DNA from 3 places in the Robertmurraya mesotrionivorans genome. Region 3 is predicted to be linked to each of the others. Evidence: riboswitches for the same ligand, from Rfam matches in the RefSeq annotation. Region 3 holds a riboswitch; each other region holds the start of a gene.
What was found. Region 3 has a riboswitch for glycine ahead of gcvT (glycine cleavage system aminomethyltransferase GcvT). Riboswitches for the same ligand answer to the same signal wherever they lie in the genome.
Positions count from the first base shown of each region.

Region 1: it holds a riboswitch for glycine, as region 3 does, so the genes downstream of both, ACRX5O_RS17975 (amino acid permease) here and gcvT (glycine cleavage system aminomethyltransferase GcvT) in region 3, are expected to answer to the same signal.
Region 2: it holds a riboswitch for glycine, as region 3 does, so the genes downstream of both, ACRX5O_RS06990 (ACT domain-containing protein) here and gcvT (glycine cleavage system aminomethyltransferase GcvT) in region 3, are expected to answer to the same signal.

Region 1 covers NZ_JBPCCH010000013.1:49,839-53,122, forward strand. The annotation lists gene ACRX5O_RS17975 (amino acid permease) at 119-1,471, opposite strand; glycine riboswitch at 1,634-1,710, opposite strand; gene ACRX5O_RS17980 (hypothetical protein) at 1,880-2,035, opposite strand; gene ACRX5O_RS17985 (hypothetical protein) at 2,136-2,618, opposite strand; gene ACRX5O_RS17990 (glycoside hydrolase family 30 protein) at 2,698-3,284, opposite strand, start outside.
Region 2 covers NZ_JBPCCH010000003.1:113,813-117,096, reverse strand. The annotation lists gene ACRX5O_RS06995 (PFL family protein) at 1-1,048, opposite strand, end outside; gene ACRX5O_RS06990 (ACT domain-containing protein) at 1,066-1,341, opposite strand; glycine riboswitch at 1,432-1,509, opposite strand; gene ACRX5O_RS06985 (ABC transporter substrate-binding protein) at 2,029-3,000, shown strand; gene ACRX5O_RS06980 (sugar ABC transporter ATP-binding protein) at 3,088-3,284, shown strand, end outside.
Region 3 covers NZ_JBPCCH010000001.1:452,637-455,920, reverse strand. The annotation lists gene gcvPA (aminomethyl-transferring glycine dehydrogenase subunit GcvPA) at 1-816, opposite strand, end outside; gene gcvT (glycine cleavage system aminomethyltransferase GcvT) at 833-1,945, opposite strand; glycine riboswitch at 2,085-2,176, opposite strand; gene ACRX5O_RS02290 (DEAD/DEAH box helicase) at 2,344-3,284, shown strand, end outside.

The DNA.
Region 1 (3,284 bases), on a different contig from region 3:
GCAATTAATACTATTATTATAGTTCTTTATAACTATACTGTAAATAAATAGATATATGTTCTAAAATAAAATAAAGTAACCAGAATTTGATCTAGTTACTTTAGATTTTATTCATAAATTAAAGATGTTTTGTTCTCTTACTTTTAAAGAAATACAAAACAAATAATAAAACAAACCATAATGGTGTCAACATTAATGCTGAACGAGTGGATTCTGAAATAAGCATCACAAGTAAAATAAACCCAAAAAGTGCTAGTACAACATAATTAATAAATGGTGTTAGAGGAGCTTTAAATACTGATTTTTGATGTAAATCAGGACGAGTTTTCTTATATCTAATATGAGAGATTAATATAATGCTCCACACCCAAATGAAACAAATGGCACTTATGGTTGTCACAATTCCAAAGGCTTGCTCGGGGATGAGTTTACTTAAAAGTGTCCCCACAGAAACAATGACCGTTGAAATAAGTAGTGCATTACTTGGCACTGCATTTTTGTTTAATTTTGAAAGCATACCCGTTCCACCATTTTGACGTCCTAAGTTATACATAATACGGCTTGTAGAGAATAATCCACTATTACTCGCAGATGCAGCAGACGTTAATACGACAAAGTTAATGATTCCAGCTGCAACGGGAATACCAACTAAACTAAAGGTCTTAACAAAAGGACTTGTATCTGCATTCAACTGGTTCCATGGATTAATAGAAAGCAGAACAATTAGAGCACCTACATAAAAGAACAGAATTCTTAAAGGAATTTTGTTTATCGCTGAAGGAATATTTTTCTTTGGATTAGCTGTTTCTGCAGCTGATACACCAACCAACTCTACTCCAACAAAAGCAAATACGACCATTTGGAAAGAAAACAAAAAGCCGCTAATTCCATTCGGGAAAAACCCTCCGTGTTGCCATAAATTTTGTACAGACACCGTTCCTGCCTCTGTTTTAAATCCAATAACTAGTAAAACAACCCCAATAACAATTAAAGCAAGAATCGTTATAACCTTAATAATAGCAAACCAAAATTCTAATTCTCCAAAAAGCTTTACTGTTAATAGATTCAATCCTAATAAAATGATTAAACAGATGAGTGCTGGTACCCATTGCGGAATATCGAACCAATACTGCACATACATTCCTACCGCAATAATATCGGCCATCGCCGTCATAATCCAACAGAACCAGTACGTCCACCCTGTTACAAAGCCTGCCCATGGCCCAATATAATCCACTGCAAAATCGGTAAACGATTGATAACCTGCATTCGATAACAAAAGCTCCCCTAATGCTCTCATAACAAAAAAGGTTGCTATACCCACTATTAAATAAGCTAAGATGATTGAGGGACCTGCTAATGAAATTGCTTTTCCTGAACCTAAAAATAAGCCGGTACCAATCGTTCCACCAATTGCGATTAGTTGTACGTGACGATTTTTCAGTTCCCTTTTTAACTCATGCTGTGCCACTTGAAATTCCTCCGTTTTCTCTCTAATAATTATTGTAAGAATAATAGCCATAAAAAAAGAGACTGGAGTTCCCCCCAATCTCTTAAAACGTCAGAATAACAAATACACATGGTAAAATGATAAAAGAGACTTACTTACTCTTCCAATCATACCAAATAGTATCTTTACTCTTCTGTCCTTTTGCCTGAGATTGTGAACCCTTCGGCGTCGCAATACGCGATCTCTCCAGAAGCCGCTCCTGTTATAGTTTGACCCATAACAATCATAGCTCGCTTAATTATTTTATTTACAGCCTAGATTTGTTGCTTTCAACAAACTCCAAAGCTATTATCGTACAATAATTTGTAATTCTAACAGTATTCTTTTAGTTGGTCAAGAATATTTTTGTGATATGTTGATCAATTTAATTTAACACATTATGAACCTACTATTTGATAAGTAGATCCTTCTGATTGTTTGCTTGGATATGTAGTCACCACTAAAAAAATAAAGAATAACCGTTGCACCAAATAACCAACGGTAAATATCTGTTCTTTCTAACCAAACGGACCACCTAGATTTCATAATACACCTTCTCCTAATTACTTCACTCAAATTTCAGTAATTATTCAAGACAAACCTTAAGAAAACCTTAAAATAAAAAATGCCCTTAACAAAGAGCATTTTACTTTTGAATAGTATTATCAAATAGTTGAGACTCTAACTTACGAACCCAATTATAATATCCTAGCAAAATTAGGAGTAATACTGGGTCCACAATCGCTGCATGCCACAGCTTCCACCAACCATAGTGAAAATATCCCCAAGGTTCGGGAAGCAAGGTTATCGATTCATAGATTAGAATTCCAATTACCCAAAAGAAAATATAAATGAATCTTTTCCAAACCGATTTTTTAAAAGGAAACCAGTTCAGAAACATCATATTAACTGGTGGAATAAGCACAGTATGTGGAAGGAGACCTACCCAATCAATACCTTTATTAAAATACCAATATCCATGATATTTAAATTCTACAAAAAGATCAAAGCCCACCTGAAATGCAATTGTAAACACCCAAATATGTACAATTTGATTAGCAGTCAATCTTTTATTCGTTTTAAAGGCAATAAGATTAAAAAGTATAATGGCAATAATCAGACCTATCATATCATTTTCCTTTTTTATTTTTTAAACTTCCCATAATATAGGTAACTTACACATAAATTCCCCTACTATTTATCTCAACCTATTTCATTTCCCATATAAAAGTAACCGCACTTTTAGGAGGAAGAGTATACGTAAAAAATGAACCTCTATCATTAACTTGAAACCTTGTTTCATTATCACTAGGATTTAAGGCGATAAGTACAGTAGAATGATCAAGGTTTTCATAGGCAATCGTCTCAATGATTCCAGGAAAGCTTGTTGAAGCAATTCTTATCGCTCCAGCTTGAACGAATTTACTTGCGTGCCCGATTGAATAGTATTCAACATTCATCGTCACTTTCCCAGTTTCCTGATTAATCGTGACAACCCCACGGCAATTTTCACAACCTCCATTGGTTGGCCCTCCTTTTTCATCTAGTGCCATATTCCACATCAACACACTCTTCGCCCAGTTTCTTGGACCTCCAATAATCAAATTGGACATTTGCCAACTTAAATTATCCCCAAAATCCTCGCTCCATTCACCACCACTGCACTCAGATAGATAAATATGTTTATCAGGGAAATTGGCATGTACTCGAGTCATAGATTCCGGTGTTCCTTTATAACAATGAAACGCAGCTCCCTCTGTATATTTGTTCGCGTCCTCATGTTGAAGCACTGTAG
Region 2 (3,284 bases), on a different contig from region 3:
CACCGTCAATAATTCCTCGAATCATTCCATTATCTTCACTGACCGGGATAAAAGCACCGCTTAATCCACCAACATAAGAACTGGCCATGGCTCCACCTTTTTTTACCGCATCATTCATGAGGGCCAGGGCTGCGATCGTTCCATGAGTACCTACGCGCTCAAGACCGATTTCCTCTAAGATTTCTGCAACACTATCATTAATGGCGTTGGTAGGAGCCAAGGAGAGGTCCATAATTCCAAACGGAATGCCGAGCCGATTGGCTACCACTCTACCAATAAGCTCACCTGCACGTGTAATCTTGAACGCTGTTTTTTTGATAATATCAGATACTTCTCCTAGGTCAGCTTGTGGGTGTTTTTTTAACGCGTTCAATACGACGCCAGGGCCGCTAACTCCAACGTTAATAACAACTTCGCCTTCTCCAGCTCCATGAAAAGCTCCTGCCATAAATGGATTATCTTCAACTGGATTACAAAATACGACGAGTTTAGCACACGCAATTCCATTTTGATCCTTTGTCCGCTCGGCTGCTTCTTTGATAACATATCCTAATTGCCTAACCGCATCCATATTGATACCGGTGCGAGTGGTGGCGACTGAAACTGAGGAGCAAACGCGCTCTGTTACACTAAGTGCTTCTGGCAAGGCTTTAAGTAAGGTCTCATCTCCTTTAGAAAATCCTTTGTGAACAAGGGCAGAGAATCCTCCGATAAAATCTACACCTAATTGCTTTGCGGCTAGGTCAAGAGTTTTTGCAAGCTCCACGGTTTGTTCAACGGTTGCACTTCCTAGGATTTCAGCAATCGGGGTAATAGATATACGCTTATTAATAATCGGAACGCCAAATTCCTTTTCTGCTTCTTCTGCTACTTTCGTTAAATCCTTAGCATAAGTAGTTATTTTATGAAATACATTTTGCTGCATTTTATGGAAATCGGAATCCGCACAATCACGGAGACTGATTCCCATTGTTACTGTTCGGATATCAAGGTTTTCCATTTGAACCATTCGTATTGTTTGAAGGATTTCATCCATTGCAATTGTCATATACAGTCACCACCTAACTAAATTCTGTGCATCGCTTGAAAAATCTCTTCAAGCTGAATGTTTATTTTTAAATCCATTTCCTCTCCAACTAAGTCCAGTTGGTCACGGAGTTTTGACAAATTTTCATTTCCGGTCACGTCAATAATCATCATCATGGTAAAAAAGTCTTGTAAAATGGTTTGGCTGATATCCAAAATATTCATATTATTTTCAGCGAGAATAGTTGTCACTTTTGATATAATGCCAACCTTGTCCTTTCCAATCACACTTACCACTGCACGTCTTCTTTCCATTCGTTCCACCTCATTATTTTTTTGAAATAAAAAAAGATTGGAGTATCTCCAATCTCGGGTAAGAAGAGTGTGCAAAATATTATTATGCAAACATTCTCTCCTGTCCTTTTGCCTGAGATTGTGAATCCTTCGGCGCCGTATACATACGGTCTCTCCAGAAGCTGCTCCGGTAATAGTTTGATCCACTACCATCATGGCGGCTGTATTGAATTAAGTAAGATATTATCAATAAATAATAATTCAGTCAATTAAAATTTGTGAAAAATAAAAAAAAGACGGTATCGATTTTGACTTTTCTGAAAATTAATATTGAAAAATGGTAAAAAAGAACATATAATCAAAAATGAGCATAAACGAGCAAAAACATCCACGTTTATGAATGAATGTAAACGATTTATGAAAGCGCTATATTTTTGGAGGTGAGGCTTATACATAATAAAGGAAAATCTACTAGATAGAATTTCTATTTTCCTGTAGCAAAAAAAAGCAAGAAAAAAGTACGATTCAGGGGGACCCACGGCCAAATGGAAAAAAACCCTAAATCATACCTCTATTTGAGTATGCCTAAAATTCTTTAGAATTTTAGAACTCATTTTTATGGTATGGCAAAACAAACTTTTTTTCAAGATTTGTATTTTGAAAAACAACTATTATTCTAGGAAATTATTATTTGGAGGTTTTGATACCATGAAAATCATGAAGAGATTCCACATTATTTTATTCGTATTACTCTTAACTTTATTAAATGCTTGTAGCAGTGGAGAGAGCTCTTCTACGAATGCTACGGATGAAAATAATACTGATGATAAAGAAAAACAACTTAAGATCGGGTTGACCGTTCCAACTTTAGGGAATCCATTCTTCGTAGCAATGTCCAAAGGGGCTGAAGAAGTTGCTGCTAAATATGATGCAGAAGTCATTACTGTGAGTGCAGATCATGATCTGGCAAAGCAAACGGCACAAATTGAAGACTTCATTACAAAGAAAGTCGATCTCATTTTGTTAAGTCCATTTGATTCGGCTGGGATTGCAGGTGCAGTTAGTCAAGCAAAAGCAGCTGGAATTCCGGTTGTCGCTCTTGACGGTTTTGCAGAAGGTGGAATCGATACAGTTGTGATGTCAGATAATGTTCAAGCGGGGAGATTAGCTGCTGAGTACTTAGTAGAGCAATTGAATGAAAAAGGAAATATTGTCATTATTGATGGACCTCCTGTATCAGCTGTAACAGATAGAATTAAGGGCTTTAATGAAGTGATAAGCAAATATCCTGACATTAAAGTGGTTGCTAACCAGAACGGAGAAGGTAACCGTGAGAAGGCGCTTACTGTAATGGAAGGAATATTATCTGCCAATAAGAAAATTGATGCCGTTTTTACCATTAATGACGAAGAAGCTGTCGGAGTACAAATTGCTCAAGAACAAGCTGGTAGAGAAGATGAGTTCTTTCTCGTAAGTGTTGATGGTGCTCCTGCTGCAGTTGATGCACTGAATAAAGGTGGCAGCTTTGCAGGTACTTCAGCACAGTTCCCTAATCAGATGGTGATTGATGGTGTAGCTTTAGCATTAAAAATAATAGATGGAGAGAAAGTAGACTCAGAAGTTCTTATCCCAACTGAATTCATTACTCAAGAAAATGTTGATTCATATAGTGGGTGGTAATCAGTACCCCTCGGAATGAAAAGATAAACATAGTGCTCTAATATCGAGCACTATGTTTACACCAAATGTATGTAGGGAGGGGCAGTAATGAACGTAACGAAAAAGCAACAAACGAAGCATTATTCTCTAAATGAACAACCTATAATGAGTATGAAGGGTGTAACAAAGCAGTTTTCTGGTGTGAAGGTGTTACAAAACGTTGATATTGAGCTTTTTAAAGGGGAAGTTCATGCATTAATGGGTGAGAATGGTGCAGGGAAATCTACTTTAATGAAAATAATGGC
Region 3 (3,284 bases):
TGAAGTTGGAATTCCAAACGGCTGTGCATCTCCCGCTACAATATCAGCACCAAACGCTCCCGGAGGTGTTAATGCACCAAGGGACAAAGGATTGCTCGATACTACAAACATTGCTTTGTTCGCGTGAATGATTTCTTCGAGCTCCTTCATCGGCTCGATTCTTCCAAAGAAGTTTGGATACTGGACGATAACCGCTGCAATATCATCACCCATTTCGCTCTTTAAAGCATCTAAATCAGTGACACCATCTTTGTATGGAATCTCTACGACTTCTACGTATTGTCCTTTTGCATACGTCTTGACTACATCCTTTGTTTCTGGATGTACCGTACTAGAGAGAAGTACCTTTTTACGCTTCGTATGACCAGAGCTTAGCATCGCTGCTTCTGCCAAAGCGGTACCCCCGTCGTACATAGAAGAGTTAGCTACGTCCATACCTGTTAATTCACAAATCATTGTCTGAAATTCAAAGATCGCCTGTAACTCACCTTGTGAGATTTCAGGTTGATAAGGAGTATACGCTGTGTAAAATTCTGAACGTGAAAGAACATGGTCAACAATGACAGGCATGTAATGATCATACACACCAGCTCCTAAAAAGGAAGTATGTGAGCGTAAGTCGGCATTTTTAGCTGCCAAAATTGTTAATTCTTTTAATAAGGCTGTCTCCGATTTAGCTTTTTTTATATTATATTCTCCCTTAAACTGAACACTTTCTGGAATATCGTTAAAAAGCTCCTGTACATCGGAAATTCCGATCTCTTCTAGCATGGCTTTTTTATCGGTTTCTGTCATTGGTAAGTAGCGATGCTTCATGACTTTTGTTCCTCCCTTATTTCTTTTCCCTTTTATAAAATGGTGTTGGTACCACTTTCACCTTCAAGCGTTTCCCACGAATCTCAATTGTTAGCTCCGACTCTCTAGATACGACTGCTGAATCAACTAACGCTAAGCCAATATTTCTTTTCAACGTAGGTGATTGTGTTCCAGTTGTTACTTCTCCTACTAGTTGTTCACCCACATACACCGGATATCCATGTCTTGGGATGCCTCGGTCAATCATTTCAATTCCTATAAGTTTACGAGGGACTCCAGCTTCCTTTTGCTGCTTTAAAGCTTGCTTCCCAATAAAATCTTCTTCCTTATTTACTTTCACAGCGAAACCAATACCAGCCTCTAACGGAGAAATTGAGGAAGAAAGCTCCTGACCATAAAGGGCCAAATTAGCCTCGAAGCGAAGGGTATCACGAGCGCCTAAGCCACAAGGAAGAACGCCTTCTTCTTTACCTGCTTCAAGAATTGTTTCCCATAGGAAAGTCGCATCCTCACTATTACAGTACACCTCAAAGCCATCTTCTCCGGTGTACCCAGTTCTTGAAACAAGCGCCTCTTTTCCTCCAATGGAAACATTCTCTTGGAATTTAAAATATCCAATTGTCGAAAGGTCAACTGTTTCAACAAGCCTCTGGAGAACCTGTTCAGCAAGTGGCCCTTGAAGAGCTAACTGGCCCATTTGTTCAGAAAGATTTTGAAGCCTTACATCCCCCTCAACATAATCGTTTAACCATGTAAAGTCTTTTTCGATATTTGAAGCATTTACAACAAGCAAATAATGGTCGTCATTCAATTTATAGATTAGAAGATCATCGACAGTACCACCATTCTCGTAGCACATAGCAGTATATTGTGCACCACCAATTTGCAGCTTCGATACATCATTGGTCATCATTTTTTGAAGGAATGCCAAACTGTCTGTCCCTTTCACTTCAATTTCTCCCATATGAGAAACATCGAACAATCCTGCCTTCGTTCTTACAGCCTCATGTTCTTCTTTAATGCTTGAAAATTGAACAGGCAGTTCCCATCCTCCAAAGTCAATGGTTTTCCCACCATACTGTTGATACACGTCAAAAATCGGTGTTCTTTTTAGTTGCGCCACTATCATTTCCCCCTTATAAAATCATAAAAAAAGGACAGAGACCCCCCTCTTTGCTTAAGAAAGGTCTCTGTCCTGGCACCTGAAAGTTTACCGTTTGGCTGTCCCCTTTGGTGGCTTCAAATGAATGAAGCGCTCTCCAGAGCTGCGTCAAACAAGAGTTCTTTTGCCTGAGAGATTCACAAATTTTTGCTTGCTCCTTCGGCGCTACTTTGAAGTAGTCTCTCCCCTTGTTCTCATTCGCATTATAAAAATTCCCAATTTGGATAATACTAAGCTGTACTTATAGAACATTCGTCAAAATAAACTATAATGTGACAAATTTCAAAACTTTTAAGATATTATCATCCTACCATTTCGAAACCCATACGGCAATATATTTATCGATCAAAAAGGGAGTTGTTTTTATGACGGTAGAGATTGAGTTTGATTCCTCTTGGCAGGAGGGGCTGGTAGAGAAAATTACAAATGATGGTCCTTGGGGGAACTTTGAGTTATATAAGCTAGCGGTAGAGGTAGAAAAACATACGGTTATTGATAACTTTGAGGGATTACAAGCTCCCAAACATCTTCCCAATTTAACACCGCTTCCCCATCAGCTAGAAGTCGCCAAGCAAGTAGTTGAAAACATGAACGGAAAAGCCATTCTTGCAGATGAAGTAGGTCTAGGGAAAACGATCGAAGCAGGACTCATTTTAAAAGAATACATGATCAGAGGTCTTGTAAAAAAAGTCCTCATTCTTGTTCCCGCCTCCCTCGTTACCCAATGGTCATACGAGTTAACAAGTAAGTTTTATATTCCGGCAGTTTCACAACGTAAAAGCTATGTCTGGGAACAATGTGATGTGGTCGTATCTTCTATTGATACAGCTAAACGGGCTCCTCATAGAGAAATCATTCTCTCCCAAGATTATGATCTTATTATTATTGATGAAGCACATAAATTAAAAAACAATAAAACAAAAAACTATGAATTTGTACAAAGCTTAAAGAAAAAATTCTGCTTACTTCTAACAGCAACCCCAATTCAAAATCGAGTTGGTGAGATTTTCAACCTTGTCTCTCTCTTAAAACCTGGTCATCTAGGAAATGAATCTGTGTTTAATGAAAAATATAAGAAGGATTCCCGAGATATTAACGATAATGAACATTTAAAAGAGCTTGTGAATAAAGTGATGATCAGAAATCGTCGAGCAGACACAGGTATTGAATGGACGAAGAGACAAGTTGAAACAATCCCTATTGAGCTTACTAAGGAAGAGCAGGATTTGTATGATTCTGTTACTGAACTACGGTCAGAGGGAGACTGGACAACTACATCCGCTTTCTCAGTCATGACTCTGCAAAG